DNA from 3 places in the Pseudarthrobacter sp. NPDC058196 genome. Region 3 is predicted to be linked to each of the others. Evidence: riboswitches for the same ligand, from Rfam matches in the RefSeq annotation. Region 3 holds a riboswitch; each other region holds the start of a gene.
What was found. A riboswitch is a leader RNA that binds a small molecule or an ion and turns the genes downstream of it on or off. The one in region 3 is predicted to bind thiamine pyrophosphate.
Positions count from the first base shown of each region.

Region 1: it holds a riboswitch for thiamine pyrophosphate, as region 3 does, so the genes downstream of both, thiD (bifunctional hydroxymethylpyrimidine kinase/phosphomethylpyrimidine kinase) here and ACFVVC_RS08735 (ECF transporter S component) in region 3, are expected to answer to the same signal.
Region 2: it holds a riboswitch for thiamine pyrophosphate, as region 3 does, so the genes downstream of both, thiC (phosphomethylpyrimidine synthase ThiC) here and ACFVVC_RS08735 (ECF transporter S component) in region 3, are expected to answer to the same signal.

Region 1 is NZ_JBHVVN010000001.1:59,974-69,829, reverse strand. Features, by position in the region: gene nadD (nicotinate-nucleotide adenylyltransferase) at 1-491, opposite strand, end outside; gene ACFVVC_RS00325 (hypothetical protein) at 547-786, opposite strand; gene ACFVVC_RS00320 (glutamate-5-semialdehyde dehydrogenase) at 867-2,231, opposite strand; gene proB (glutamate 5-kinase) at 2,258-3,409, opposite strand; gene obgE (GTPase ObgE) at 3,399-4,988, opposite strand; gene rpmA (50S ribosomal protein L27) at 5,107-5,370, opposite strand; gene rplU (50S ribosomal protein L21) at 5,432-5,740, opposite strand; gene thiD (bifunctional hydroxymethylpyrimidine kinase/phosphomethylpyrimidine kinase) at 6,005-7,525, opposite strand; TPP riboswitch at 7,533-7,630, opposite strand; gene ACFVVC_RS00290 (Rne/Rng family ribonuclease) at 7,781-9,856, opposite strand, start outside.
Region 2 is NZ_JBHVVN010000003.1:15,936-25,791, reverse strand. Features, by position in the region: gene ACFVVC_RS05200 (ammonium transporter) at 1-465, shown strand, start outside; gene ACFVVC_RS05195 (P-II family nitrogen regulator) at 462-800, shown strand; gene ACFVVC_RS05190 (glucose-6-phosphate dehydrogenase) at 927-2,345, opposite strand; gene ffh (signal recognition particle protein) at 2,430-4,013, shown strand; gene ACFVVC_RS05180 (alpha/beta fold hydrolase) at 4,056-4,790, shown strand; gene thiC (phosphomethylpyrimidine synthase ThiC) at 4,787-6,625, opposite strand; TPP riboswitch at 6,621-6,728, opposite strand; gene ACFVVC_RS05170 (amidohydrolase family protein) at 6,809-7,891, shown strand; gene ACFVVC_RS05165 (VOC family protein) at 7,993-8,868, shown strand; gene ACFVVC_RS05160 (hypothetical protein) at 9,030-9,485, shown strand; gene rpsP (30S ribosomal protein S16) at 9,705-9,856, shown strand, end outside.
Region 3 is NZ_JBHVVN010000005.1:116,578-126,433, reverse strand. Features, by position in the region: gene ACFVVC_RS08755 (glutamate--cysteine ligase) at 1-632, opposite strand, end outside; gene ACFVVC_RS08750 (UDP-N-acetylglucosamine 1-carboxyvinyltransferase) at 700-2,223, opposite strand; gene ACFVVC_RS08745 (energy-coupling factor transporter transmembrane component T family protein) at 2,330-3,130, opposite strand; gene ACFVVC_RS08740 (ABC transporter ATP-binding protein) at 3,127-4,674, opposite strand; gene ACFVVC_RS08735 (ECF transporter S component) at 4,674-5,297, opposite strand; TPP riboswitch at 5,365-5,505, opposite strand; gene ACFVVC_RS08730 (DUF4235 domain-containing protein) at 5,734-5,997, shown strand; gene mnhG (monovalent cation/H(+) antiporter subunit G) at 5,998-6,411, opposite strand; gene ACFVVC_RS08720 (monovalent cation/H+ antiporter complex subunit F) at 6,401-6,679, opposite strand; gene ACFVVC_RS08715 (Na+/H+ antiporter subunit E) at 6,676-7,221, opposite strand; gene ACFVVC_RS08710 (Na+/H+ antiporter subunit D) at 7,218-8,819, opposite strand; gene ACFVVC_RS08705 (Na(+)/H(+) antiporter subunit C) at 8,816-9,337, opposite strand; gene ACFVVC_RS08700 (Na+/H+ antiporter subunit A) at 9,334-9,856, opposite strand, start outside.

The sequences.
Region 1 (9,856 bases), on a different contig from region 3:
GGATGGTTCGCCGCCACACGGGCACGGCAATCCGTAGACGAGATGGCCATGGCCGGGACTTCCAGGAGACTGACGTCCTCACGGCCCATCCCGTCAAGGACGTGCCCCGGGCGGGTGACTCCCACGAAATGCGCCAGCGACCAGAGCTCGTCAATGTCCTTCCAGGACAGGATCTGCGCCAAGGCGTCAGCACCCGTGATGAAGAACAAGTCGGCGTCCGGCCGCTGGGCCCGAAGGTCCCGCAGTGTGTCGATGGTGTAGGTGGGACCCGGCCGGTCCACGTCAACCCTGCTGACGGTAAAGCGCGGATTGGAGGCCGTGGCGATCACGGTCATCAGGTAGCGGTGCTCAGGCTCGCTGACCTGTTTATGGGACTTTTGCCATGGCTGCCCGGTGGGGACGAAGACCACCTCGTCGAGGTCGAATTCGGCCGCGACTTCACTGGCTGCCACCAGGTGCCCATGATGGATGGGATCGAACGTCCCGCCCATGACACCAAGCCGCAGCCTTCCCCGGGCACCATTGCGGTGCAGGTTGTGCGAAATGTTAGTGGCCCTGCCCGCGATCGTGCTTGTTCGGGTGCTGGCGGTGCGGATCCGCGTGCTCGTCGGTGGCTGCGTGCCGGTTGCCCAGGTTGTTGTAGGACCATGCAATGAACATCAGGACCACCAGGAGGGCGAACATTGACACGCCGAAGACCCACGGCTCTGCCAGCAGCGGGGCGGGCTCCTCATGGGCTGCGTCGCCTGCGGCGGCGATGGACGTGACGATCTGCTGGAGCAGCATTTTCTCCCCTATGTTCAAGGATTTTCAGGCAGCGGAACCTTCCGCTGCTTTCTAAGGTTCTGGTCTATGTTACCGCGTTGCTACCCGCGGACCTGGCCTTCGCCCTGGACAATCCACTTCGTGGTGGTCAGCTCGGTCAGGCCCATCGGACCGCGGGCGTGGAGCTTCTGCGTGGAGATCCCCACCTCTGCGCCCAGGCCCAGTTCACCGCCGTCGGTAAACCGTGTGGAGGCGTTGACGATTACCGCCGCGGAATCCACCTCTGCGATGAACCGCTCAGCGTTGGCGAGGTTGTTGGTGAGGATCGCTTCGGTGTGGCCCGTGGACCACCTGCGGATGTGCTGGACGGCTTCGTCGAGGCTGTCCACCATGGCCACCGCAAGGTCCAGGTCCATGTATTCCGTGGCCCAGTCCACGTCGGTGGCCGGCTCCGCATCGATCCCGGCGGGCAAGGCTGCACCGATCCGCTGGTCAACATGCAAGCGGACACCCGCGTTTCGAAGGGCCATTGCGACCGCGGGCAGCACCGTGGCGCCGGAGTGGACCAGCAGGGTCTCCACGGTATTGCAGACGCTGGGCCTCTGGGTCTTGGCGTTGAGCAGGATCTCCACCGCCATGGTTTCGTCCGCGGATTCGTCCAGGAAGATGTGGACGTTTCCCTCGCCCGTCTCGATGACCGGTACAGCGGAATTGGCCACCACAGTCTGGATGAGGTCGCGGCCGCCACGAGGAATCAACACATCCACCCGGCCGCGGGCCTTCATCAGGACGTTGGCGCCGGCGCGGCCGAACTGGTCCACCGTCTGGACGGCGTCCGCCGGCAGGCCCACGGATTCGAGGGCTTCGCGCAATACCCGCACCAGCACCTGGTTGGTGGCTTCTGCTGCACTGCCGCCGCGCAGGATGACGGCATTGCCGCTCTTGAGCGCCAGTCCAGCGATGTCCACGGTGACGTTGGGTCGTGCCTCGTAGATGGCTGCCACTACGCCCATGGGCACGTTGACCTGGCGGAGGCGCAATCCGTTGGGGAGGGTTTGCCCGCGGACCACGTTGCCTACGGGGTCCGGGAGGTTGGCCAGGTTCTCAAGGGCCGCCACCAAGCCGTCAACGCGGCTTTCGGTGAGGGTGAGCCTGTCCAGGAGCGCCTTGGAGGTGCCGTTGTCCCGGCCGCGCCGCACGTCCATGGCATTGGCGGCGAGGATGGCCTGCACGTTCTCCTGCAGGGCTGCTCCCACCGCGCGGAGGCCGCGGTCTTTCCATGCCCGGTTGGCGGTGGCCATACGGCGGGCTGCGTGGCGGGACCGGTCCGCGATGGCGTGGACCGCCGCTTCGACGTCAGGCGCGTCGTCCGGCACCCCTGCTTCCTGTCCTGCCGCCGGACCCGGCTGCTCGTGGGCAGCAGTGGTTCCGGTATTAACAGCAGCGTGGGTCAGGGCTTCAGTCATGGTCCAAGTTTAGGCGAGCCGCCCGTTTAGACCAGCACCAGGTCGTCTACATGAACAACTTCGCGGTCATAGCCGCTGCCCAGTTCCTCGCCCAGCTCCCGGGTGGAGCGCCCGAGCATGTGCGGCAGCTCCTGGGAGGAGTAGTTGACCAGTCCCCGGGCGACAACGGTGCCGTCGGCACCGGCCAGTTCAACGGCGTCGCCCGCTTCAAAGTCGCCGTGCACGGCCGAGATGCCCGCAGGGAGCAGGGACGTGTGGTGGTGGCGCACAGCCCGCACCGCGCCGTCGTCCAGGACCAGGCGGCCCTGCACGGAGGCGACATGGGCCAGCCACAGGAGGCGCACGGGCTTGCGCGAGCCGTTAACCGAGAACCAGGTGCCGACGTCCTCGCCGTTCAGGGCCGCGGCCGCGTTGGGCGTGGACGTGACCAGGGCGTGGATTCCCGAGCCTGCCGCCATGCTGGCCGCTTCCACCTTGGTCATCATTCCGCCGGTGCCCACTCCGGCCTTGCCTGCTTTGCCAATGGACACGCCCTCAAGGTCGCGTGCCCCGGTGACCAGCGGGATGCGCTTGGCACCGTGGGCGGGCGGACCGTCGTAGAGGGCGTCGACGTCGGACAGCAGCACGAGCGCGTCAGCGCGGACCAGGTGCGCCACCAGGGCGGCGAGCCGGTCGTTGTCGCCAAAGCGGATTTCGTGGGTGGCCACGGTGTCGTTCTCGTTCACGACGGGGACCACGCCAAGGTTGAGGAGCCGGTCCATGGCGCGGAGGGCATTGGTGTGCTGGCTGCGCCGCATCAGGTCCTCCGCCGTGAGCAGGACCTGGCTGACGGTGACCCCATGGGCACCGAACGCCTGGGTGTACCGGGCCATGAGAAGGCCCTGGCCCACGCTGGCCGCGGCCTGCTGGGTGGCCAGGTCCCGGGGACGCTTGGCCAGCCCCAGCGGGGCCAGCCCGGCGGCGATGGCGCCGGAGGACACCAGGATGATTTCGGCACCCGCGTTGCGCTTGGCGGCGAGGGCGTCGGCCAGTGCGGTGAGCGACTCCTCGGAAATGCCGCCCTTGATGCTGGTGAGTGAGGAGGATCCCACCTTCACCACGATGCGGCGGGCACCTGCCAGCAGGCTTCTGTCCACGGAGCCCGCGGCGGGCGCCGTGTCCACGACCCTAGAGGTCATCGTCCGCTTCCATTCCGCTGTCCTGAACGGGGTTGGCAGCACGGCGTCCGCTGACGGACTCGGTCCAAACACCGGCCTTGCGTTCTGCCTCGAGTTCGGCACGGGCGGCAGCCTTGGCGTCGCGGCGTTCCTGCTGCTCCTCACGCTTCTGGCTGCGCGTGGGGCGGTCGCCGATATCAGCGAACCGGACGTCCGTGCCACGGGGTGAAGCCAGGAGTTCGGCGCCTGCCATCATGGTGGGCTCCCAGTCGAAGACGACGCCGTCGTCCTCACCAATGACCACGGTATCCCCCGGCTTGGCACCCTGCCTGAACAGTTCGGTTTCCACGCCAAGCTTGGCCAGCCGGTCCGCAAGGTAGCCGATGGCTTCCTCGTTGGTGAAGTCAGTCTGCTTGACCCAGCGCTCGGGCTTCTCGCCGAGGACGCGGAACAGCGGTTCCAGGTTCTTTTCCTCGCGGCGGATCTTGAACCCGGTTTCATTGACGGCGCGGGGCCGCAGCACGACGGGCTGGACCTTGGGCGGTTCGGCGGCGACAGCGTCGCGGGCGGCTTGGACGATTTCGGCCATGGCGAAGCCGAGCTGGCGCAGGCCCTCGTGGCTGGTGGCGGAGACCTCGAAGACGCGGTATCCGCGCGATTCCAGTTCGGGGCGCACGAATTCGGCCATGTCCTTGCCGTCGGGCAGGTCCACTTTGTTCAGTGCCACGAGGCGGGGGCGGTGGTTGAGGGGAACCACCTGGCCGTCGGAGCCTGCGTAGCTCATGTCCACCGCGTACTTTTCGAGTTCGCCTTCAATGATGGCGAGGTCCGAGAGCGGATCGCGCTCGGATTCGAGGGTGCCGCAGTCAAGCACGTGGACCAGGGCGGCGCAACGCTCAACGTGGCGCAGGAAGTTGTGCCCCAGGCCCTTGCCTTCGCTGGCGCCTTCGATCAGGCCCGGGACGTCGGCGATGGTGAAGCGGACATCGCCGGCCTGCACGACGCCCAGGTTGGGGATCAGGGTTGTGAAGGGGTAGTCGGCGATCTTGGGCCGGGCGGCCGACATTGCGGCGATCAGGCTGGACTTGCCCGCAGACGGGAAGCCCACCAGGGCGATGTCCGCAATGGACTTCAGTTCAAGGACAACATCGCGGGAGTCGCCTTCGATTCCCAGCAGGGCAAACCCGGGGGCGCGCCGCTTCTGCGAGGACAGGGCGGCGTTGCCGAGCCCGCCAATCCCCCCGGCAGCGGCCACGAACTCCGCCCCCTCGCCGACGAGGTCAGCCAGCACGGTGCCGTCCTTGGATTTGACCACGGTGCCGTCCGGTACGGGGAGGATCAGCGTTTCGCCGTTCTTGCCGCCGCGCCAGTCGCCCATGCCGGGACCGCCGTTGCTGGCGTGCCGGTGCGGGGCGTGGTGGTAATCCAGGAGCGTGGTGGTCTGGTGGTCCACCCTGAGGATCACGTCGCCGCCGTTGCCGCCGTTGCCGCCGTCGGGCCCGCCGAGGGGCTTGAACTTCTCACGGTGGACGGAAACGCATCCATGGCCGCCGGTTCCGCCGGATACGTGCAGTACTACCCGGTCTACAAAGCTGGCCACGTGGATCTCCTCAGAATGCTGTTTACGCGGCGCCCGGGGACGCCACAACGATTGTAATGCTGTTAAAAGAACAGTGGAGCGGGCCCTCAGGCCCGCTCCACCGCTTCAAGACTGGTTGTTACTCTGCGGCTGCAGCAGCAACGATGTTGACCACGCGACGTCCGCGGCGGGTGCCGAATTCAACGGCGCCCGGGGTCAGTGCGAACAGGGTGTCGTCACCGCCGCGGCCTACGCCGGCACCCGGGTGGAAGTGGGTGCCACGCTGGCGGACGATGATCTCGCCTGCGGAAACGACCTGGCCACCGAAGCGCTTGACGCCGAGGTACTGTGCGTTGGAATCGCGACCGTTGCGAGTGGAGCTCGCGCCCTTTTTATGTGCCATCTGAAATGCCTGCCTCTAAATTCTGGGGAATCTGTTGAAATGCCTGAACAGTAACCGGTGGTTACTTGATGCCGGTGATCTTGACCTTGGTCAGTTCCTGGCGGTGACCCTGGCGCTTCTTGTAGCCGGTCTTGTTCTTGAACTTCTGGATGACAATCTTAGGACCACGCAGGTCCTGGAGGATTTCAGCCGTAACAGTTACCTTGGCCAGGTCCTTGGCTGCGGAGGTGACCTTGTCACCGTCAACCAGGAGCAGTGCGGGCAGCTCAATGGTGCTGCCGGCTCCACCGGCGACGCGGTTCAGGGTAACGAAGTCTCCAACGGAAACCTTCTCTTGGCGGCCGCCTGCGCGGACAATCGCGTACACCACTTGGGAACTCACTTCTCTCGACGTTTATAACAAAATTTGCGTGCGGAACCGACTCAATAAAAGCCTGGTTTCTCGCTGTGCCTCAACGCCGTGGGGTCATAACCCAAGTGTTGGCGTAAGCACCGAAGATCCAGAATACGCTAAATCCGTCTCCAGCCGCAAATGAGGCTGGTTCCGGAGGGCCGGCTGTGATAGTAACCACAACCTGGCATGCAGCGCCGCAACCGTGCGTATCCATTGTAGCCGGGGCGCCGCCATCGGTCGTCAGGAGTGGATGCGCGGCGCGTCGAAGAATTCCATTTCAAGCCGGCAGGACTGCTTGAACGCCGTCACCATGGCCGCCTGTTCGTGGTCGGAGGCCTTCCGTCCGGCCTCGTCCACGATGGCGATGGCCTGCCGGGTGGCCTCAGCGAAGCCTTCGTCGGCATAGGTGCGGATCCACGCAGCGTAGGCGTGCCCGTCCGGTTCGCCTGCCGCGAGGAACTGGGCGTGCAGTGTCCTGCCAACCTCGGCGTAGAGCCAGAAGCAGGGAAGGACAGCAGCGGCCAGGACGGCATAGCTGCCCGACGCCGAGACGGCAGTGAGGTGGTCAACGTAGGACTTGGTGACCGGCCCAAGGCCCGTCTGCCCGGGCCGGGTGCTGAGCCACGAGCGGTGCAGCTCCGATTCCACCTCCAGGCACTGCCGGGCCGAGCCTGCCCAGAACAGCTGCTCCGCCTCGGAGGGGGCCAGGGCGCTGGCCCGGGCCAGCACCCGGGAGTATCCGTTCAGGTACTGGGCGTCCTGGGCGAGATAGTAGGCGAAGTCCTTCTCGGCCAGTTCGCCCGAGACCAGGCCGAGGATGAAGTCCAGGGCGTAAATATCCGCCAGGTCCTGCCGGGCTTCGGCCCAAAGCCGTGCCGCGAAGCCGCCTTCCCGGAGGTGGGGCCGTACATGGTGGAAGTGGTGCACGGGTCCGCTCCCCTGGCCCACCTCCAGCTGGCCGGACTCCTCAAGCGCTCCGGCCAGCCAAGGCTTGACCGTCCGCAGTGACGCCTCCCAGTCGCCCAGCCGCGCCTGGACCGTTGCCATGGCAGAGGACAGCGAACAACCCGTGCCGTGGCTGTTGCCGGTGTTGACGCGGGCGCCAGGCACTTCCACGACGTCACGGGCCAGCAGGCCGGCGGTGTTCACCAGTGCGTCCGGGCAGCCCTCCCCTGACAGGTGTCCGCCCTTGACCAGGACGGTGGCGCCTGTGGCATCCGCCAGGCGCCTGCCCTGCTCCAGTGCGGCTTCCCAGTCCCCCGCGGGTTCTTCGCCCACGAGCATGGCCAGTTCCGGAAGGTTGGGGGTGATGAGGTGGGCAAGCGGCAGCAGGTCGCGGAGGGCGGCTTCGGCGGATTCCTTCAGCAGCCGGTCGCCGCTGGTGGCCACCATCACCGGGTCCAGGACCACGACGGCGGGACGCACCTTCTCGAGCCACTGCCTGACCGTGCGGATCACCGCTTCGTCGCCGAGCATGCCAATCTTGACGGCGTCGATGGTGATGTCGTCGCTGACGGCATCGAGTTGCTGGGCCAAAAATGCAGCAGGCGGAACGTGGACGGCCACGACGCCGCGGGTATTCTGCGCCGTGAGTGCTGTGATGGCGGCCATGCCATACCCGCCGTGCGCTGCAATGCTTTTCAGATCCGCCTGGATTCCTGCTCCGCCGGATGGATCCGAGCCCGCGATGGAGAGGACGCGTGGGATGTCGCGGCCCCCAGGGGTTCCGAAGGGGTCAGTGGAGGCAGTTGGCAGGGGCATGGAGAGGGTCGAAGACAACAGACATCCCTTCGCCGGTACTAGCCGGACAGGTTCAACGGGTGTGGATCTCAGCCGGCCTTCTGCGCGGCACCCCGTGTCGGATTCCCAGCCTAGCCGGTGGCACGGTGGCACGGTGAAGGTGACAGCGTCCGGATACAGGAAGTCCCCGCTTCGTGGACTGTTCCCCCTGAATTTTCGGGGGGAATAGTCCACGAAGCGGGGACTTCACTTATCGACGCGGTGGCCTGCCGGGATTTACAGCTCCGAAGCCGGGACGCCCACGCCGAGGATGATCGGTTCCTCGGAGCGCTTGCCGGTATCCGCCGCCTGCTGGTTCGCGGGCTCGGGGACCTTCGCTGCGTGCGAGTGCCCCGTGGTGGCGGGTTGGACGTTCTCATGGTGCTGGACGGCGGTTTCGTTGGCGGCACCCTGGGCGCGGCTGGCGGCACGGTGGCGGCGCGGCCTGCGCTGCCTGGTCTGCTCCAGCGTGTGGTCGGAGTAGTCCTTCCCGGCCGGTGCTTCCGCGGCGCGCGCCTGGGCTTCGCCGCCCTGCGGCCGGCTTTCCTGCGCGGCCTGTTCCGTTGCCTCATCAGCGGCTGCGGGGTTTTCCGGTGCGGCCTCAACGGCGGATTCCGGCTGGCCGAGGTGCGCGAATGCTTCCGCGAGACGGTCCAGCGTCAGGGCGGCCTTGGGGTGCTGCTCCTCCGCGTGCTCCACGAACGGAAGCGGTACTTTCTCGCCGCCGAACGTCAGGACCGCTGCGGGACGCCCGTGCGCATCGGCGTCGTGCTTCTCCGCGTCAGCTGCCGGAGCAGGCTGGACCGGCGCTTGCGGGGCCGGAGCCTGCCCTGCCGGGGCGTGCCGGGCAGCTGCCAGCTCGTCGTCGTGCAGGTGCGCCGCGTGGGCCGCTGCGGCGATGTTCGCCAGGGCAAGCCGGGTGGCCTCAGCCTTGGCGTGCCGCTCGGCGTCGGTGGGGTCCGGTTGGACGGTGTGCACATGCACCGCCGGTGCCGGAACGGCCTCGGCCTGCTGGCTACCGCGTCCACGGCGGCGTTTCCGCTCGGTGCGGGCACCGGGCTGGCCGGCGTCGGTCCGCTGCCCCTCCGGGCGGTGGGCCTCCCCACGGGTGTCGGGACGGTTGTCGGCGCGCTGGACGTGGTGTTCGGCCGCCACGATGTTGGCCCGGCGGTGCTCCACCGGATCGTCGTGGGTCACCACGCCGCGTCCAGCGCATGCCTCGCACTGCTCGCCGAAGACTTCCAGCAGGCCGGTGCCCATGCGCTTGCGCGTCATCTGGACCAGGCCCAGGGACGTGACCTCGGCAACCTGGTGCTTGGTCCGGTCACGGCCCAGGCACTCGACGAGGCGGCGCAGGACCAGGTCGCGGTTGGACTCGAGAACCATGTCAATGAAGTCGATCACAATGATGCCGCCGATGTCGCGCAGCCTCAGCTGGCGGACCACTTCCTCGGCAGCTTCGAGGTTGTTCTTGGTAACGGTTTCCTCAAGGTTGCCGCCGCTGCCGGTGAATTTGCCGGTGTTGACGTCCACCACGGTCATGGCTTCGGTGCGGTCGATGACCAGGGAGCCGCCGGATGGCAGGAACACCTTGCGCTCGAGCGCCTTGTGGATCTGCTCGTCGATGCGCCAGGCAGAGAAGATGTCCTGGTCCTTGGTCCACTTCTCGAGGCGGCCCACCAGGTCCGGGGCCACGTAGGTGACGTAGGCCTCGATGGTGTCCCAGGCTTCCTCGCCGGAGACGATGAGCTTGGAAAAGTCTTCGTTGAAGACGTCGCGGACCACCTTGATGGTCAGGTCCGGTTCGCCGTACAGCAGTTCGGGGGCAAGGACCTTGGTGGAGGTGGACTGGCTCTCGATGCCTTCCCACTGCGCGCGGAGGCGGTTGATGTCGTGCGTGAGTTCCTCTTCAGAAGCACCCTCTGCCGCGGTGCGGACAATGACACCGGCGTGCTCGGGGAGGCGGTCCTTGAGGATGCGCTTGAGGCGGTTGCGTTCGACGTCGGGCAGCTTGCGCGAGATGCCCGTCATGGAGCCGCCGGGCACGTACACCAAGTAGCGTCCGGGCAGGGAAATCTGGCTGGTGAGGCGGGCGCCCTTGTGGCCCACGGGGTCCTTGGTCACCTGGACCAGGACGGTGTCGCCGGACTTCAGAGCGTTTTCGATGCGGCGCTGCTTGCCTTCGAGGTTGACGGCTTCCCAGTTGACCTCGCCGGCGTACAGCACGGCGTTACGGCCGCGCCCGATGTCCACGAACGCCGCTTCCATGGACGGCAGCACGTTCTGGACCTTGCCCAGGTACACGTTGCCGAT
Region 2 (9,856 bases), on a different contig from region 3:
GCCCTGGCCGTCGGCCTGAAGTTCAAGCTCGGCTATGACGACTCCCTGGATGTTGTGGGCGTCCACCTCGTCGCCGGTGTCATCGGCACCGTCGCCATCGGCTTCCTCGCCACCCCCGACCAGGGAGCTGCCGGCCTGTTCTACGGCGGCGGCTCAACCCAGCTGGTGGCCCAGGTCCTGGCAGCGCTGTTCTCCATCGCCTTCACCGCTGTGATGACCCTGATCATCGCCTACCCCATCCACAAGACCATGGGCTTCCGCATCTCCGAGCACCAGGAAATCACCGGCGCAGACCTTAGCCTGCACGCCGAGACTGCCTACGAGTTCGGCGTCGGCGGCCACGGTGGCAGCTTCCAGCCGCTGCACGACATGGTGACCGGCAAGAGCCAGGCGGAAAACCGGGAATCTGCAACCGGAACACAGCAGGCACAGCCGGCAACAGGCAAGGAAAGCGTGGGGGCATGAAACTGATCACTGCAATCGTCAGGCCGGAAAAGCTCGAGGCCATCCGGGAAGGACTGGAAGCCTACGGCGTGCAGGGACTGACCGTCAGCGCAGCCAGCGGCTACGGACGCCAGCGCGGCTACACCGAGGTGTACCGCGGTGCCGAATACAATGTGGATCTGCTTCCCAAGATCCGCGTTGAAGTCCTGGCTACCGACGAACAGTCAGACGACATCCTGGACGTGATCATCGCCAGCTCCAACACCGGCCGGGCCGGAGACGGCAAGGTCTGGACCATCGACGTCCATGAAGCAGTGCGGGTCCGGACCGGTGAACGCGGAGTAGCCGCCATCTAGGCGGAATACACCGTTCCTGCGGTCAGGAAAACTGGCCAGGAACACCTGAACGCATCAACACAGCGGGCGGGAACCGAAAGGTTCCCGCCCGCTGTGTTTCGTCCCGTGCCTCGTGCCGTTCCGTGATCAGTCCCCGCCGCCTGCTCCCGTTTCCCGATTGGTGGGCCAGGACGCCGGGCCGGCCGAACCGGCGTCGTACTCCTCCAACGGGACTTCGTCCTTCGCCCACGCCGTGAGCACCGGCTCCACGATCCGCCAGCAGTCCTCCGCGGTATCGCCGCGGACGGACAGCAACGGGTCTCCGGTCAGGACGCCCTCCAGCACCTCCCCGTACGGCAACAGGTCGGAGGCACTCAACTCCGCCTCCAAGGTGACCCGGCCCAGGCTGAAAATGTTCCCCGGGCCGTTGACGTCGACGTCGAACTCCAACGTGTCCGGGCCAAAGCCGATCCGCAGCTGGTTGGGGGAGTCCACCCCCGTGAAGCCCAGGGGCAGGTGGGGCACGGGAAGGAAGGTGACTACCGCTTCCTTGCGCTTGTCGCCCAGTGCCTTCCCTGAACGCAGGATGAACGGCACTCCCCGCCAGCGCCAGTTGTCGATATCCACCTGGATCTCTGCAAGGGTTTCCGTTCCGCGGCCGGCATCCACCCCCTCCTCCTTGGCGTAGTCGGGGACGGACTTCCCTGCAATCGAGCCCGCCGTGTAGCGGGCCCTGCGGGTTGTGCCGGTGAACGGTGGACGGACGCTGCTGGCCCGAAGCACGCTGGATACCGCGTCGCGGAGGTCGCGCTCGCCGATAGTGGCCGGAGGTTCGATGGCCATGAGGGCCATGACCTCCAGCAGGTGGCTCTGGATCATGTCGCGGAGTGCGCCGGCACCGTCGTAGTAGCGGGCGCGGCCCTCAAGGGCCAGGTCCTCGTCGAAGAAGATCTCCACCTTCTCCACGTGCTGCCGGTTCCAGACCGGCTCCAGGAAGTTGTTGGCAAACCGCAGGCCCAGGATGTTGAGCACTGTCGCCTTGCCCAGGAAGTGGTCCACGCGGTGGATGTGGTCTTCCGGAACCAGGCGCGCGAGCGTACGGTTCAAGGAGCGCGCCGACTCTTCGCTGGAGCCGAACGGCTTCTCCATGACCAACCGGGTGCCCTCCGGAACCTCCTGCGGCTGGAGTATCTCGCAGGCCTTCTGGCTGATGTGGGGCGGAAGCGCAAAATAGACGGCCACAGGGCCCTTGAGCCCTGCCAGCAGGGACGCAAGGGCACCCTTGGCCGTGACATCCACCTGGTGGTACGCCGTTTCCTTCTGCAGCGACTCGAGTGCTTCCTTCCCCCGGCCGTCCGCCGCGCCCGCTGCGGTGGCGAACGAGGACCGGACCCGCTCCTGCCACTGTTCCGCGGTCCACGGATCCGATCCGGCACCCACCAGCCGGAGTCCTTCGGCCCTGCCCGCCGCCGCCAGCCGGGCAAGGCCGGGAAGGAGGAGCCGGCCGGTGAGGTCGCCCGAGGCGCCGAGGATGAGCAAGGTCTGCACAGATGTTTGGCTCGTCATTTTGCCAGCATGCCACCTGACGCGGCTGACTTGATACCCTAGGTAGTCGAGTCCCGATCATCTCTTGAAAGAAGTTCACGGCGCGTGTTCAATTCACTCTCTGACCGGTTGACAGCAACCTTCAAAAATCTCCGCGGCAAGGGCCGCCTCACCGAGGCCGATGTCGATGCCACCGTCCGCGAGATCCGCCGTGCCCTGCTGGACGCAGATGTCGCCGTTCCGGTGGTCCGCGAATTCACCGGGAAGGTCCGTGAACGTGCGCTCGGCGCCGAGGTCTCGGCTGCGCTGAATCCCAGCCAGCAGATCGTCAAGATCGTCAACGAGGAACTCGTGGAGATCCTGGGCGGCGAAACCCGCAGGATCCGGCTGGCCAAAAACGGCCCCACCATCATCATGCTGGCCGGCCTCCAGGGTGCAGGCAAGACCACCTTGGCCGGCAAGCTGTCCAAGTGGCTCAAGGCCCAGGGCCACAGCCCCATGCTGGTGGCTTGCGACCTCCAGCGCCCCAACGCCGTCACCCAGCTCCAGGTGGTGGGCCAGCGCGCCAACGTCCCCGTCTTTGCCCCGCACCCCGGCGCCACGTCCACCGAGCTGGACCACCCTGCCGGTGACCCGGTCGCGGTCGCCCGTGCCGGCGTGGAAGAAGCCAAGCGCACCCTGCACGACGTCGTGATCGTGGACACTGCAGGCCGCCTGGGCGTCGACGCGGACATGATGGAGCAGGCCCGCCAGATCCGCCGCGCCATCGTCCCCAACGAAGTCCTCTTCGTGATCGACTCCATGATCGGCCAGGACGCGGTCAATACTGCCCTCGCCTTCGATGATGGCGTCAACTTCACCGGCATCGTACTGTCCAAGCTCGACGGCGACGCACGTGGCGGTGCCGCGCTGTCGGTCGCCTCGGTGACCGGCAAGCCGGTCATGTTCGCCTCCACCGGCGAGGGCCTGGACGATTTCGAACTCTTCCACCCGGATCGGATGGCCTCCCGCATCCTGGACATGGGCGACATCCTCACCCTGATCGAGCAGGCCGAAAAGTCCTGGGACAAGGACGAAGCAGCCCGGATGGCGAAGAAGTTCGCCGACCAGGAGGACTTCACCCTCGAGGACTTCCTCGCCCAGATGCAGCAGATCCGCAACATGGGCTCCATGAAGAAGATGCTCATGATGATGCCGGGCGCGCAGAACATCCGGCAGCAGCTGGAGCAGTTCGACGAGCGCGAAATCGACCGCGTCGAGGCCATTGTCAGGTCCATGACGCCGCACGAGCGCCTCGCCCCGAAAATCATCAACGGATCCCGCCGCGCTCGCATCGCCCGCGGCTCCGGCGTCCACGTCTCCGAGGTCAACGGCCTGCTGGAACGCTTCGCGCAGGCCCAGAAGATGATGAAGAAGATGGCCCAGGGCGGCATGCCGGGAATGCCCGGGATGCCGGGTATGCCCGGTGCCGGCGGGGGTGCGCGGAAGAACGCCAAGAACGCGCCGAAGAAGAAGGCGAAGTCCGGCAACCCGGCCAAGGCTGCGCAGGAACGCAAGGATGCCGAGGCCCGGCGCGCCAATGCAGGCAAGGCCCTGCCCACCGGTGCCGCGTTCGGCCAGCCGGGCGGCGACTTCGATCCCTCGCAGTTGAACCTCCCCAAGGGCTTCGACAAGTTCCTGGGCAAGTAGCAGTTCGCCACGGATGTCGGTGCCGTGGAATAGGGTTGGGTCATGTTCAAGCAGCGGGTAGTTTTCGTGCACGGCGCCGGTGCTTTCGGCGCCGCCGCGTGGCCCCGGCAGCACGGCATGGCGCTGTCCTTCGACGCCCTGTTCCTTCGCCGGCAGGGCTATGACGCCGTCGCGGAACCGGTGGAATCATCATTTGCCGAGGACACTGCCATCGTGCTGCAGTCCCTGGCTGACGATGGCCGCGGCGCCGCCGGCGGACATGTGGTGGCACACTCCCAGGGAGCCATCCCCGCCATGATGGCCGCCGTCGAACGCCCCGACCTCGTCTATTCGTTGACCCTGGTGGAACCGGCGTGCCTCTCGCTGACCGCGGAGCTGCCGGCAACCGCGGCACACATCAGCCTGATGAAGCCCCTCCTCGAGGTCCGACACAAGCTCAGTGACGAGGACTTCCAACGGGAGTTCGTCCGGCGGGTCTATGCCACGGACCTCCAGCAGCCCGCCACCACGGAGGAGAAACGGTCCGCACGCCGGCTGCGGCTCCAAGTCCCGTCGTGGGAAGCTCCCCTGCACATTGTTCCCGGCGTCCCCACCCTGGTCCTGACCGGGGGGTGGGAGCCGCTGTACGAGGAAATTGCCGGTTACCTGCGGGAGACCGGTGCCCTGCACCGCGTGGCTGCGGGCGGGCACCGGCCCCACGACTCGGTGGAAGGCGACCGGACCATCCGGCAGTTCATCAGCGGGGTCAGCCGCAGCGAGCCGGCCCGGGCCTCCTAGTTGCCGGCAGGCATCTGCAGTTCCGGCAGGTAGACCTTGCCGCCGGCGGCCAGGAACTCCTGGCTCTTTGCCCGCATCCCCGACGCCGCCGCCGTGAGTGCCGCTTGCGCCTCAGCCGAGCCATATTCATTCCGGATATCCTGGCTGATCCGCATCGAGCAGAACTTGGGCCCGCACATGGAGCAGAAGTGCGCTGTCTTGGCGGGTTCGGCCGGCAATGTCTCGTCGTGGAATGATTCCGCCGTCACCGGGTCCAGCGAGAGCGCGAACTGGTCGCGCCAGCGGAATTCGAACCGTGCCTTGGACAGAGCATCGTCGCGCTCGTGCGCCCCCGGGTGGCCCTTGGCCAGGTCCGCTGCGTGGGCCGCGATCTTGTACGTGATGACGCCGGTCTTTACGTCGTCTTTGTTGGGCAGGCCCAGGTGTTCCTTGGGCGTGACGTAGCAGAGCATGGCGGTGCCGTACCGGGCGATTTCGGTGGCCCCGATTGCCGAGGTGATGTGGTCGTAGCCGGGCGCGACATCGGTCACCAGCGGGCCGAGGGTGTAGAACGGCGCACCCTTGCACAGCTCCTGCTGCCGCTCCACATTTTCGCGGACCAGGTGGAACGGCACGTGGCCGGGGCCTTCCACCATCACCTGGACGTCGTACTCCCAAGCGCGCTGCGTCAGTTCGGCCAGCGTGTCCAGCTCGGCGAACTGCGCTGCGTCGTTGGCGTCCGCCGTGGAACCGGGCCGCAACCCGTCACCCAGGGAGAATGCGACGTCGTACTTGGCGAAGATTTCGCAGAGTTCGTCGAAGTGCGTGTACAGGAAGTTCTCCTGGTGGTGGGCCAGGCACCAGCCGGCCATGATCGATCCACCGCGCGAGACGATGCCCGTCACCCGGTTGGCCGTAAGCGGGACGTAGCGCAGCAGGACACCGGCGTGGATGGTCATGTAGTCCACGCCCTGCTCGCACTGCTCAATGACCGTGTCCCGGAAGATTTCCCAGGTCAGCGCGTTGGCCTCGCCGTTGACCTTTTCCAGTGCCTGGTAGATCGGCACGGTTCCGATCGGGACGGGAGAGTTGCGGATGATCCATTCCCTGGTGGTGTGGATGTCGTCCCCCGTGGACAGGTCCATCACCGTGTCCGCGCCCCACTGGGTAGCCCACTGGAGCTTGTCCACTTCTTCGGCGATGGAGCTCGTCACGGCGGAATTGCCGATGTTGGCGTTGATCTTCACCAGGAAGGCCTTGCCGATGATCATCGGCTCGGACTCGGGGTGGTTGATGTTGTTCGGGATGATGGCGCGCCCGGCGGCCACCTCGCTCCTGACCAGTTCCACGTCGCAGTTCTCCCGCAGCGCCACGAAGCGCATTTCCTGCGTGATGATGCCCTGCCGGGCGTAGTGCATTTGGGTTACTGTCCGGCCGTCGACGGCGCGGCGGGGCACCGGCCGGGCGCCCTTCCACTCCGCGGAGGCTGCTCCGCGGCGCACGGCCGAGCGGCCGTCGTCGAGCAGGTTGCGTTCCCTGCCGGTGTAGGCCTCGGTGTCCCCGCGCGCCACAATCCATTCGGCGCGGAAGGGCTGCAGCCCGCGCACGGGGTCGCTGCCGGGGCCCGCAGTCCGGTAGGTCCGGAAGGGGGGATTCGGCGTGCCGTTCGGCGATGGCTCAAGGGCGATTTCCGTCACCGGTACCCGGATCCCGGAACTGGCATCGTCGATCCATGCCAGGGAATGCGATGCCAGGGACTGCGTCACCGGCGGTGTGGATCCGGTGTCGGGACCGCTGGCCGAATCGGAACCGGACGGCAGCAGGGCAGGGTTCAACTGGGTGTTTTGCGTACTCAAGGGAATACTCACTTCCTTCGCCGGCATTACCCGGACAGGTTCAACGGTCGCAGGCTGCGTCAGCCCGATCTCAGCCCCTGCAAGGGCACCCGTGTGGTCAGCAACGAAGCTACCACAGCCCTCCGGAAGCCCGATGTAACAATCGATGATGCTAGCCTGACCGGGCAACGAAAGGATGCCCGGATGGCAGGAATCATTCACTTTCGCGGACCTGTCCTGGCTGCGCCGGAGCAGGTGCGGCACGGACTCTGGTCCGTGGACGGCACGCTCACTTTCCGCCGGCCCGCACCGCCACCTGACCGGGTACTTGACGGCTGGGTGTTGCCGGGCTTCGTGGACGCCCACTGCCACATCGGGCTGGGGCCGGCCGGTCCGGTGGAGGCCGCCGTGGCGGAGGCACAGGCGCTGGCGGACCTCAACGCCGGAACCCTGCTGGTCCGTGATGCCGGTTCGCCGGCCGATACTCGCTGGATGCAGGGCGGCAAGGAATTCCCGGTACTGATCCGCGCGGGCCGGCACATCGCCCGGACCCGGCGCTACCTTCGCGGCTTCGCCCACGAAGTCGAACCCGAGAGCCTCGTCGAGGCCGTGCGCAAGCAGGCCCGGGACGGTGACGGCTGGGTCAAACTGGTGGGGGACTGGATCGACCGGCGCGCCGGTGACCTGGCGCCCTCTTTTCCCGCCGCCGTCGTCCGCGACGCCGTCCGTGCCGCGCATGACGAAGGTGCGCGGGTGACGGCCCACTGCTTCGCCGAGGACACCCTGGACCAGATGCTCGACGCCGGCATCGACTGCATCGAGCACGCCACCGGGCTGCTGCCCCGCCACTTGCCCCGGTTCGCCGAGCAAGGCGTGCCGATCGTGCCCACCCTCATCAATATCGCCACGTTCCCGGACATTGCCGCCCAAGCGGAGCCCAAGTTTCCACGGTACGCGGCCCACATGAGGTCCCTCTGGGAGCGGAGGCTGGAGCGCGTAGCGCAGGCTTACGCCGCCGGCGTACGCATTTTCGCCGGAACGGACGCCGGCAGCGTCATCCGCCACGGCCGCATCGCGGACGAAATTCTCGCCCTGCACGGTGCGGGCCTGCCGATGGCTGCAGCACTGGATGCAGCGTGCTGGGCAGCCCGCCGCTGGCTCGGAGCGGACAGCCTGGAGGAGGGCGCACGCGCCGACGTGATCGTGTGCCGTGAGGATCCACGGGCGGTCCCGGAGACCATCGGCAGGCTGGAACACGTCGTGCTCGGCGGCCGCATTATTCAATGACTGAAAGGGGGGGTCCGGGACTTGGAATAAATTGAAGCTTCAAGTAATTTTAATAGGTGACAGGCCGCCATCGGGACGGCCGCCAATCCAAGGAGCCTCCAATGACCACAGCAGCCAACAGCCAGGACCTGCTTCCTGCCGACCTCGCCATGGGCACGGTGATGCTCAAGGTGGGGGACATGAAGGTCATGACCGACTACTACCAGCGCGCACTGGGCCTGGAGGTGGTGGCTGAGCAGGATGGCGGACTGTACCTCGGCCGTCTGGGCCGCCCGCTGGTCCACCTGGCCCCGGCTCCGGGGCTGAACCTGCCCGGCAGGGGAGAGGCCGGACTGTTCCACACCGCGCTGCTGTTTGAAAACCAGGCCTCCCTCGCCGCCACCATCGCCACGGCGGCGCAATACGAGCCGATGTCCTTCACCGGCAGCGCCGACCACTTGGTCAGCGAAGCCTTTTATTTCACCGATCCGGAAGGCAACGGCATCGAACTGTACTGGGACCGGCCGCGCAGCAACTGGTCCTGGAACGGGACGGACGTGGTGATGGACAGCCTCGCGCTGCCCCCGCAGCGCTACCTGGAGCAGCACCTCACTGAGGAATCGCTGGAAGGCCAGCGCGTGACGGCCGCAGGAGTGGGCCACGTCCACCTCCAGGTGGGAGACGTCCAGACGGCGCGTGACTTCTACGTGGGCACCCTCGGTTTCGAAAAGACGGCGGGCTGGCACGGGCAGGCATTGTTCGTTTCCGCCGGCCGCTACCACCACCACATGGCCATGAACGTCTGGAACAGCCGCGGCGCCGGCCCGCGCAAGGACACCCTTGGGCTCGGCGAAGTCCTCATCGAAGTTCCTTCAGGGGACGACGTCGGCGCCTTGGCCGACCGCCTCAAGGTCGCCGGAGTGGCTGCCCACCACACGGGCGCCGAGCTTCGGTTCGAGGATCCGTGGCGCAACCGGCTGCGGGTGGCCGTCCGCTGAGCTTGCTGCGGACGGAGGCCGGCCGGGGCCGCCAGTTGCCCCGTGCGCCCCGGCCCGGCGCGTGCGCCTGCCGGTCCACAGCTACTAGGCTGATTCCGTACGGCCGGGACGCAGGCTGCTCCCGGCTCGCAGTTCCGCCAACGGAAGAAGGGCAAACAGCCATGGGCTTCACCGAGATCTTTGTTGCCACCCATGACGCCGCGCTTAAACGCGCCGGCCTCCTTGATGCAGGGAGCGCGCCCGCGGCAAACGGCGGTCCTGACGGCCATGCCGTGCGGATCGAGGGAGTCAGTGACTTCGAAATCGAACAGCTCGGCGACCTCGCCGGGACTGCCGTTCACGCGGGCGGCGCCGACTATGAGCTGACCATGGTGGACGTCGCCAGTGACTCCCTCCTCGCAGTTCCGCCTGCCATGGTCCGTGCGCTGGCAGACCTCCTGTCCTACGAGACTGAAGGTGAGGGCAACGTCCTCGAAGACGTCGCCGAGCAGTGGGCCGCCCAGGACGACATGCCCTTCGGTGCGGCCCAGGCCCGGACTTACGTGGAGCAACTCGCCAGGCTCGCGGCCGGGCTGGACGACGCCGAACGTACCGGGCTGTACGTCTGGTCCGCCTGACCGGCGCTGCAGGGTCCATCCCGCGGCCGGCGGCGGCGCAAAGCGCCGCAACGCCAAGTCGAAATAAGTTCGCTGATCTGGCACAATAAACAGGTACTCGATCTGCGTGGCCCCTCTCTCCGCGTCCGGATCCTGTCCTTCGAGCCCGCAAGTACGGCCCGCCCCACGGGTGCAGAACGCCGGGTTCACCCCTTTTCTGAAACAGGAGTGACCACAAAAGTGGCCGTAAAGATTCGCCTTAAGCGCTTCGGCAAGATGCGCGCCCCGTACTACCGCATCGTCGTCGCGGACTCACGCACCAAGCGTGACGGCCGCGCCATCGAGGAGATCGGCAAGTACCACCCCACCGAAGAGCCCTCGTTCATCGAGGT
Region 3 (9,856 bases):
TACGCGGGGTACGTCCCGTAGATCGCCGCCGGACCGGCTGTCGGCCACCGGTTCCAGGCCTGGGTGCGGTAGCTTTCGAAACCGGTGGGAACGCCATTCCAGTACGGCGAATTGGCGCTCAACGCCGTCAGCACCGCCAGCTTGTCGCGGATCCGGTCCAGGACCGCCACGCCTTCTTCCGGCGATTCGATATACGTGTGCACGTGGAAACCGCAGGTCAGCTGCTCCTGCGCCGTAAGGCCAAAGCGTTCCAGCATCCTGGCGTAGCGCGGGTCCGGCGTGGTGTGGCTGGTGGATGCCAGCGGCGACGTGGCAAGCGCAGCCACCCTGGCACCATGTTTGTCGGCCGCCTGGTTTGCCATGGCGCGGCCGGCCCTGATCTGCTCGAGCAGGGCCCCGGACTCCAGGCAGGGCTTGGTCTGCGTCTCGATTTGCTCAAGCTTCAGCTCGGCACTCAAGCCCATCTCGTCGTCGTGATCCGCCTGCTTCCCGGAGTGGTGGAGGTCCGGGTCCACCGGCAGATCGTCCGCGGCTACACGGTGTCCGGCGAGGAGGGCGTCCGCCAGGGCGAGCGGCTCTCCGGACTCCGGATCAACAATCAGGAGTTCTTCCTCGACGCCGAAAGTACGCATACGAACATTCTGCGTCAGGGGCCGGAAATTCCGGGCGCCCCCGCTGATCATGACGAAGCATGAACGCCTAGTCCTGGAAGTACTCCACCTTGGCGCCGATGGTATTCAGGCGCTCCGCCAGGTCCTCGTAGCCGCGCTCAATCACGTAGATGTTGCGGAGCTCGGAGACGCCCCGAGCGGCGAGCATGGCCAGCAGCAGGCAAGCAGCGGGCCGGAGCGCCGGCGGGCAGCCCACCTCGGCGGCCCGCCACTTGGTGGGTCCATTGACGTAGATCCGGTGCGGGTCCAGCAGCTGCACCTGCGCGCCGAGCCGGTTGAGCTCCGTCAGGTAGATGGCCCGGTTCTCGTACACCCAGTCGTGGATCATGGTCTGCCCGTGGGCGTTGGCGGCGATCACCGCAAAGAACGGCAGGTTGTCGATGTTCAGCCCGGGGAACGGCATGGGGTGGATCTTGTCCTCCGGGGCGCGCAGCTCCGACGGCTTGGTGGTCACGTCCACCAGCCTGGTGCGGCCGTTGCGGGCCATGTATTCGCCGGAGATTTCGAGCTTCTGCCCCATCTGGCCCAGGGTGGCCAACTCGATTTCCATGAACTCGATGGGCACCCGCCGCACCGTGACCTCGGAGTTGGTGACGATGCCGGCCGTAATCAGGCTCATGGCTTCGATGGGGTCCTCGGACGGGAAATACTCGATCTCGGCGTCGATCACGGGCCGGCCGGTGATCCGGAGCGTGGTGGTTCCCACTCCCTCGATGGTCACGCCGAGCATCTGCAGGTAGAAGCAGAGGTCCTGCACCATGTAGTTGGGGCTGGCGTTGCGGATCACGGTCGTTCCGGGCCGGTGGGCCGCCGCCATGATCGCATTCTCGGTCACGGTGTCCCCCCGTTCGGTGAGGACGAAGGAGCGGTCCCGGGTGTCCGCTGGAGGCGCCTGGACGGTGTAGAAACCGGCGGTGGCTTCCACCGAGAGCCCGAACTCGCGCAGTGCCTGCATGTGGGGCTCAACCGTCCGTGTTCCAAGGTCGCAGCCGCCGGCGTAGGGCAGCCGGTACTCCCGCGACTCGTCCAGGAGGGGACCCAGCAGCATGATGACGCTGCGGGTGCGCCGTGCCGCGTCCACGTCCATCGCCTCAAGGTCGAGGACGGCAGGGCGGCGCAGGCGGAGATCGGTATCGTTGAGCCAGGTGCATTCCACGCCGATGCTGGTCAGCACTTCAACGATGCGGTTGACTTCCTCGATCCGGGCGAGGCGGCGGAGCACGGTGGTGCCCCGGTTGATCAGGCTGGCGCACAGCAGTGCCACGCCGGCGTTCTTGCTGCTGTTGACGTCAACGGCGCCGGAGAGGGTACGGCCGCCCTCCACCCGCAGGTGCGTCATCCTGGGCTTGCCCACGTTGACGATGCTGCGGTCGAAGATGTTTTCCAGCCGTTGGATCATTTTGAGGCTGAGGTTCTGCTTGCCTTGTTCCATCCGGGCGACGGCGCTCTGGCTGGTTCCGAGTTCGGAAGCCAGCTGGCCCTGGGTCCAGCCCTTCTCGTTGCGGGCGTTCCTCAACATGGCGGCGACGTGGCCGGCGGTCTCCTGAGTCATGCCGAAAATATATCATAAATGAGATAGTGAGGCGGGGAACGTTCGATGGAGGGCAAACCCGGGATGACCTACCCGCTACATGCGATAGTACCGGCAGGTAACCCCGCTAGCTGCCGAGCCACACCATGTTCCAACGGCCTGCGGCCAGCGCCGCGCCGAGGGCACACCCGGCGATCATGACGCCGCCGCCCACCACCCACAGGTCCAACACACTGAACGTGGATTCGCGGGCCCAGGTCCGCTGTCCGCCGCCGAAGCCCCGCGCTTCCATGGTCACGGCAAGCCTCGAGGCGCGGCGGATCGCCTGCACCAGGAGCCCAAAACTCTGTCCCAGGGTCGCTTTCACCCGCTGGACCAGGTTTCCGCGCGAACCAACTCCGCGGGCACGCCGGGCCATGCCGATCGTCTGCCATTCCTCGGCCATGAGCCCCACAAGGCGCATTGCCGCCAGGGTTCCCAGGACGAACCGGTGCGGCAGGCGCGCCTTCTGTGCCAGCGCGTCGGCAAGGTCCGTCGGATCGGTGCAGCTCATCAGGAGCACCGCCGGAAGGGCGATCGCGAAGCCGCGCAGCAGGAAGCCAATGCCCAGCTGGAGGGACCCTTCGCTCATGGTCCAGATGCCGGCGTCGAGCAGGATCCTTCCGCTGTCCGGCGCCAGGATGGAGGTGCTCCATCCGCCGATGGCGGCGGCGAGGATCAGCGGCCAGCCCCGCTGCCAGAGCAGGGACAGGGTGAGGCCCGCCAAGGGAAACAGCATCAGCTCGAAGGCCAGGGCCACGGACGCGGACACCCAGTCGATGGACAGCGCCAGGACCGCGGTGATGAGCACGACGGCGGCGAATTTGCTCAGCGGGTTGGCCCTGGCCAGGAGGGCGCGGTTGCCGTCCAGGGTCAGCTGCTGCCTCATGGCGCCACCGGTTCCGCAGCGGCCATCCGCAACTCCGCCCCGCCCAGGGCAGCGCTGAATTCGGCGTCGTGGGTCACGGACACCACTGCCGTGCCGGCGTCCAGGAGCTCGGACAGGAACGAGGCCAGCTCCGCCCAGGTGTTGGCGTCCTGCCCGAACGTCGGCTCGTCCAGGACCAGCACCTGCGGGCTGGCGGCCAGGACCGTGGCCACGGACAGCCGCCGCTTCTCACCGCCGGACAAGGTGTAGGGGTTGGCGTCCACAAGTTGGGTGAGCCGCAGCCGCTCCAGCAGTTCCTCCACCCGGTCCTCGCCGTGGCCCAGATGCCGCGGCCCGAACAGCAGCTCATCCAGCACCTTGCCGGTCACGAACTGGTGCTCAGGCTCCTGGAACACGGTTCCCACCCGTGAGATCAACTGCTCGGCCTTCCACGTGTAGGGGTCGATTCCGGCACCGCGGTTGAGGTCCAGGGTGGCGGACACCTTGCCGGACACCGGTTCAAGGAGCCCGGCAAGGGTCAGCGCGAACGTTGATTTTCCGGCGCCGTTTGGTCCAGTGACGGCCAGCGCCTGGCCGGACCGGACCTGCGCGGCAACACCCTCCTGGACAGGAACCGGCGCGATTTTGCGGAAGCCTTTGCGGCGGGGACGCTCGCGGGAGACGGCCAGGTCTTCGGCTGCCAGCAGGAGGTTGCCGGTCCCGGCGGCCGGGACGCCGGACCGGCGGCGGGTGGCCGGCACATACCCCGGCACCCAGACTCCGGCGGCCGTCAGCATGGCCCGGGCCTCGCTGAGCACCCGGTCCGGAGGTCCGTCCAGGAGCACGGCGGGATCCGAGGCGGAGCCCGGCTGCAGGACCACGATCCGGTCCACCAGGTCCTTCCAGACGGAGACCCGGTGCTCCACCACCACCAGGGTGGCTCCGGTCTTGTCCAGGCAGCGCGCCACGGCGTCGCGGACCTCCAGGACACCGTCCGGGTCCAGGTTGGCGGTGGGCTCGTCCAGCAGGATCAGCCCCGGGCGCATCGCGAGGATGCCCGCCAGCGCCAGGCGCTGTTTCTGCCCGCCGGAGAGGGCCGACGTCGGGTGGTCCAGCGGGAGGTGGGACAGCCCGACGTCGGCAAGCGCCTCGTGCACCCGCGCCCAGATGGCATCGCGGGGCACGGCAAGGTTCTCGGCGCCGAAGGCGACGTCATCCCCCACCCGGGAGAGGACCACCTGCGTCTCCGGGTCCTGTTGCATGAGGCCGGACCGGCCGCGACGCTCGCGAGGTGGTGCGCCGTCAACCAGCAGTGAGCCGGATTCATCCGCGTCGCCGGCCTCACCGTCGTCGTTGATGTCACCCAGGACCCCTGCGAGGGCATGCAGGAGCGTCGATTTCCCGGCACCCGAAGGGCCGAGCAGGAGCACCCGCTCGCCCGGGCTGATGTCCACGTCGAGGGCGTGGACGGCAGGCTTTGCCCGGCCGGCATGACGCCAGCCCCAGCCGCGGGCCGTGATGGCGGCAGGGCGCACGCCTCCTGCGGCGTCCTGGGAGGGTGCCATCAGGAGAAGACTGGCTCCGTTGCAGCCTTGCGGGACGCGAAGGAGCTCAGCACCCCGGTGCGGGCCAGGCCACGGGTGGCGAGCCAGGACAAGGCGCCTGCGAGGACGGCGCCGGACACCGTGGTCAGGACGATGTAGGCGAGCTTGTCTGCGCCCGGGTAGGCGATGTTCCAGCCCCACGGCGCGAATGAGTCATTCAGGCCGCAGAAGAAGCCCGCCGCCGCACCAGCCAGCAGGGACACGGGCAGGTTGAACTTGCGGTAGACGAACACTGCGAAGATGATTTCCGCCCCCAGACCCTGGATGAAACCGGAGAAAAGGACGGAGGCGCCATACTGGGAACCCATCAGGAGCTCGCCCGTTGCGGCCACCGTTTCGCAGAACAGGGCGGCTCCGGGTTTGCGGATGATGAGCATTCCCAGCACGCCCGGAATCATCCAGCCGCCGGCCAGGATCCCGGTCAGGGGCGGGTAGGCGGCGTTCATGGGGGCCGAGAGGGCGGCGGCGCCCTGGTCCCAGGCCCAGAAAATGACTCCGCCGGCGATGGCCACAAGGGCCGCCACCACGATGTCGACGACGCGCCAGGACCTGCTGGTGGTCTTCTTGATTGCTGCAGTACTCATGTGATCCTCCTGGGTAACAGGAGGGGAAAGTGGCTCCGGCTGGCGGACTCTAGCCGGTCCGGCCGGACACTTTGAGAACTCGACTCCCTTGCGCCGGTACTAACCGGATCAGGTTCGAGGGTCTGCGGCTGTCCCGCACTCTCAGCGCCCACCTGCGGCTCCCGGCATAGCCAGGTTGTCCGACGGCGGCGCTCCCCTGTCGTTTTTAAGTGTTGATATTCGTTGGGTAACGCGTGTAAATACTGCCCGGATTGGGCGTGGTCAAGTTTACACCCGCAGGGACTGATCGGCGGCCTTGACGGCTGCCGGACCGGATGTGACCGCGGACCGCCTTTGCCGGCCCGGAAAGTATCCCGGCCATGCCCTTGCCCGGACGAGTCCTGGTGTGCGGCTAGGCTGGAGGCAGTCCGTTTTCCGCCCGCAAGGAGTACTAGGAATGAACCTTTTCATCAAGCTGCTCGGTACCGGGGTGAGCCTGGGCGCAGGCCTGGTCGGCACCAAGCTCGTCAACACCATCTGGGAGAAGACCACGGGGCAGAAGCCGCCCAGCGGCAAGGGCGAGGACGTGCCCACCAGCCTGAGGTCGGCATTGACCTTCGCACTGATCTCCGCCTCCGTCAGCGCGATCATCCAGGTCCTGGCCAACCGCGGCACCCAGCGCGCCATCACCCGGTTCGCCAAGACGCAGGACATCGTCTAGCTACTGGCGGTTTTCGCCGTCGTCGTGGTTGTCCGTCCGGGCAGCCTCGGCGGCGGCTTTTTGCACTACGGCCTCGAGTTCATCCGCGGCGAGCAGTTCCCGGTGCAGGTGCTTGGTGCGGTAGCCGGCCCGGCCCACCATGTGCGCGGACACCGGCACCGTGAGCAGCTGGAAGATCCAGGCCACCACCAGGACCGGCCAAACCCACCAGGTGCGCATCTGGAGCCCAATGGCGGCCAGCAGCAGGAACAGGCCCAGGACCTGCGGCTTGGTGGCGGCGTGCATGCGGCTCATCAGGTCCGGGAATCGGAGCAGCCCGATTGCGGCGCCCAGGGACAGCAGCGCACCCACCACCATGAACACTGCGGAGGCAAGGTCGATCCACGCGTCCGCGCCGGAGAAGTCAGGATTCATGGGGGTTCACCCTCCGGTCGGCGACGAACCGGGCCACCGTTACTGACCCGATGAACCCGATGATGGAGATGGCCACCACCAGCATCAGGTTGTTCAGGTGCCGGTTCACGGCCATGTCCACGCACAGGGCCCCGCCCAGGATGGCCAGCAGGACATCGGCTGCAAGGACCCGGTCCAGCAGCGAAGGGCCGCGGGCAATCCTGATGATGGCCCCGCCTGCGGCGAGGGAGAAGATGACGGCCGTGACCGCCAGGACAACGGGCATCATGCGGACGCCTCCATTCGGACGGCTTCAAGTTCTTCGGCGGAACCCATGATGCGGATCAGGCCTGCTTCGATGGACCGGACCTCGTTCCGCAGGCCCTCGATGTCCTGCTTCGAGGTGATGTTGAGTGCGTGCAGGTACAGGGTGGAGGCCGGGCGGTCCACTTCCACCACCAGGGAGCCGGGAATCAGGGAGATCACATGCCCGGTGGCGGTGACGATCAGGTCCTGGTGACTCCGGAGCTTCACCGCGACGACGGCGTTGGTCACCTTGGGTCCGCGGACGGTGGCCAGGTAGAGGACCTGGCCGCTGGCCACCACCACTTTCCACAGGAAGGCAAAGGCGAAGGGCACGGCATACAGGATGTTGAACCGGCCGCTGAGTTCCACCGGCGGAAGGTAGAACAACCTGGCAACTCCCACCGCCAACAGGGCGCCGAAGAGCAGGTTCCCGGGGCTGAAGTCCTGCCAGAGGGCACCCCACACGATCACCAGCCACACCAGGAGGGGAAGCTCCTGGCGCAGCGAAATCCGTTTGCGGCTCATCGTCCTCCTCCCGTCACGGTGGCCGGGACGGCGGTATTGCCGCCGAGGACCGATTGGATGTACGGGGCCCGGTCGAGCATGTCTCGCGCAGCCTGGTCGGAGAGTCCGAACAGCGGCCCGGCGAACACGGTGAGGGCGACGCCGAGCACCACCAGGCCAAGGGTTGAACCCACCATGGTGCGCGGCAGGAGCGTGACCATGTTGAGTTTGGCCCCGGGCCCGGCCGCGCGCCCCGAGGGGCCGGCCAGGAGCACAGGGTCCGGGTGCTCGGCGTCCTCCGGCTTCCGCCAGAACGCGCGGTTCCATACGCGGGCGATGGCCAGCAGCGTCAGGAGGCTGGTCAGCACCCCGCCGATCACCAGCGCATAGGCCAGCGGGGTCCCCAGCTCAATGCCGGCCTGGAGCAGGCCCACCTTGCCGAGGAATCCGGAGAACGGCGGGATGCCGGCCAGGTTCATGCCGGGGATGAAGAACAGCAGCGCCAGCAGGGGCGAAAGCTTGGCCAGGCCGCCCAGCCGGTCAACCGAGGAACTGCCGCCGCGGCGTTCGATCAGGCCGGTCACCAGGAACAGGCTGGTCTGGATGGTGATGTGGTGGGCCACGTAGAAGACCGCCGCGGCCAGCCCGGCCACCGAGGACATGGCCAGCCCGAACACCATGTACCCGATGTGGCTGACCAAGGTGAACGAGAGCAGACGCTTGATGTCGCTTTGCGCCAGCGCACCAAGGATGCCCACCACCATGGTCAGCAGCGCCACCACCATCAGTGGCGTGTTCAGGGTGTCGCCGGGGAACAGCAGCGTCTCGGTCCTGACCATGGCGTACACGCCCACCTTGGTCAACAGGCCCGCGAACACGGCGGTGACGGGTGCCGGCGCCGTGGGATAGGAGTCGGGAAGCCAGAAGGAGAGCGGGAAGACGGCGGCCTTGATGCCGAACGCCACCAGCAGCATGACGTGCAGCAGGGTCTTGGTGCCCTGGTCCAGGTCGCCCAGCTTGAGGGCGAGGTCAGCCATGTTCACGGTGCCTGTCGCCCCGTACACCATGGCGATGGCGATCAGGAACAGCACGGAGGACACCACCGACACCACCACGTAGGTGACGCCGGCGCGGATCCGGGGCCCGGTACCGCCCAGGGTCATCAGCACGTAGCTTGCGGTCAGGAGGATCTCGAAGCCGACGTAGAGGTTGAAGAGGTCCCCGGAGAGGAACGCGTTGGACACCCCTGCCACCAGGATCAGGTAGGTGGGGTGGAAGATCGAGACCGGGGCGTCCTCGTCGCCGTCGGCCATGCCCTGCCCGGTGGCGTACACCAGCACGGCGAGGCTCACGGCCGAGGAGACCACCAGCATCAGCGAGGAGAACTGGTCCACCACCATCACGATGCCCCAGGGCGGCAGCCAGCCGCCGATGGTCACCGCGGCGGTCCCGCTGTTCCAGGCGGAGGCCAACAGGAGGCATTCGAGGGCCAGGGTGAGCGACAACAGTCCGATGCTGACCGCCCGCTGGGCCCGGGAGTGCCGGATCAGGAGGAAGGTCAGGGCGGCGCCCAGGATGGGAAGGACGACGGCGAGGGGGGCCAGGCTGGCGATGTTCACTTCGTGCCGCCTTCCGGGCCGGATTCGATGGTGGGCGAGCCGGGTTGTTCTTCCGCGGCTGCCTGTTCGGCCGGCATTTCCCGGCCTCCCGCCGTGACGGTGGCGAGCGGAAACTCGGACGTTTCGGCCGGGATTTCTGCGTCGTCCTCCGCGTCGAAGCTCGGTGTTTCCGCCACCCGGAGGTCTTCCACGTCGTCCTGGATATCGTCCTGGCGGGCCAGGACCCACGTGCGGTAGATGATGCCCAGCATGAACGCCGTGACGGCGAAGGAGATCACGATCGAGGTCAAGATCAGGGCCTGCGGCAGGGGGTCGTTGTAATCACCGGCCGGGGTGTCCTTGGTGAAAAACGGAGCCAGGCCGGCGTATCCCCCCGTGGACAGGATCAGCAGGTTGGTGGCGTTGGCCAGCAGCATCAGTCCCAGCAGGACGCGGGTGAGGCTGCGTTCGAGGATCAGGTAGATGCCGCAGGCATACAGGGCGCCCATGACGATCAGCAGGGTCAGGTTGACGCTCATGCGTTGCCCTTTGCGGTGGTCTCGGCAGGAATACGGTCCGGTTCCTGGTCCTGCTGTGCCGGTTCGGGCCCGGCCGCGGCGGACCGCTCTTCCATGTGTTCATCGATCTCGGCACCCAGGCTGCGCAGCACGTCGAGGACCAGGCCCACCACCACCACATACACGCCGATATCGAAGATGGTGGAGGTGACGAACTTGATGTCGCCGAACACGGGCAGCCACACTTCGATGATGGCGGACTGGAACACCTGGCCGCCCAGCAGCAGGGGCGTCACGCCGGAGGCGGCGGCCAGGGCCAGGCCGGTGCCCAGCAATGCACCGGCGCTGAGCGGCGCGGCTTCCCGCAGTTCGAACCGCCCACCGGCCAGGTAGCGGATGGTCAGGGCCAGGCCGGCGGTCAGGCCGCCGGCGAAACCGCCGCCGGGCAGGTTGTGGCCCGCCAGCAGCAGGTAGAGCGAGAAGATGATCATCGAGTGGAAGATCAGGCGGGTGACCACTTCGAAGATGATGGAGCGGCGT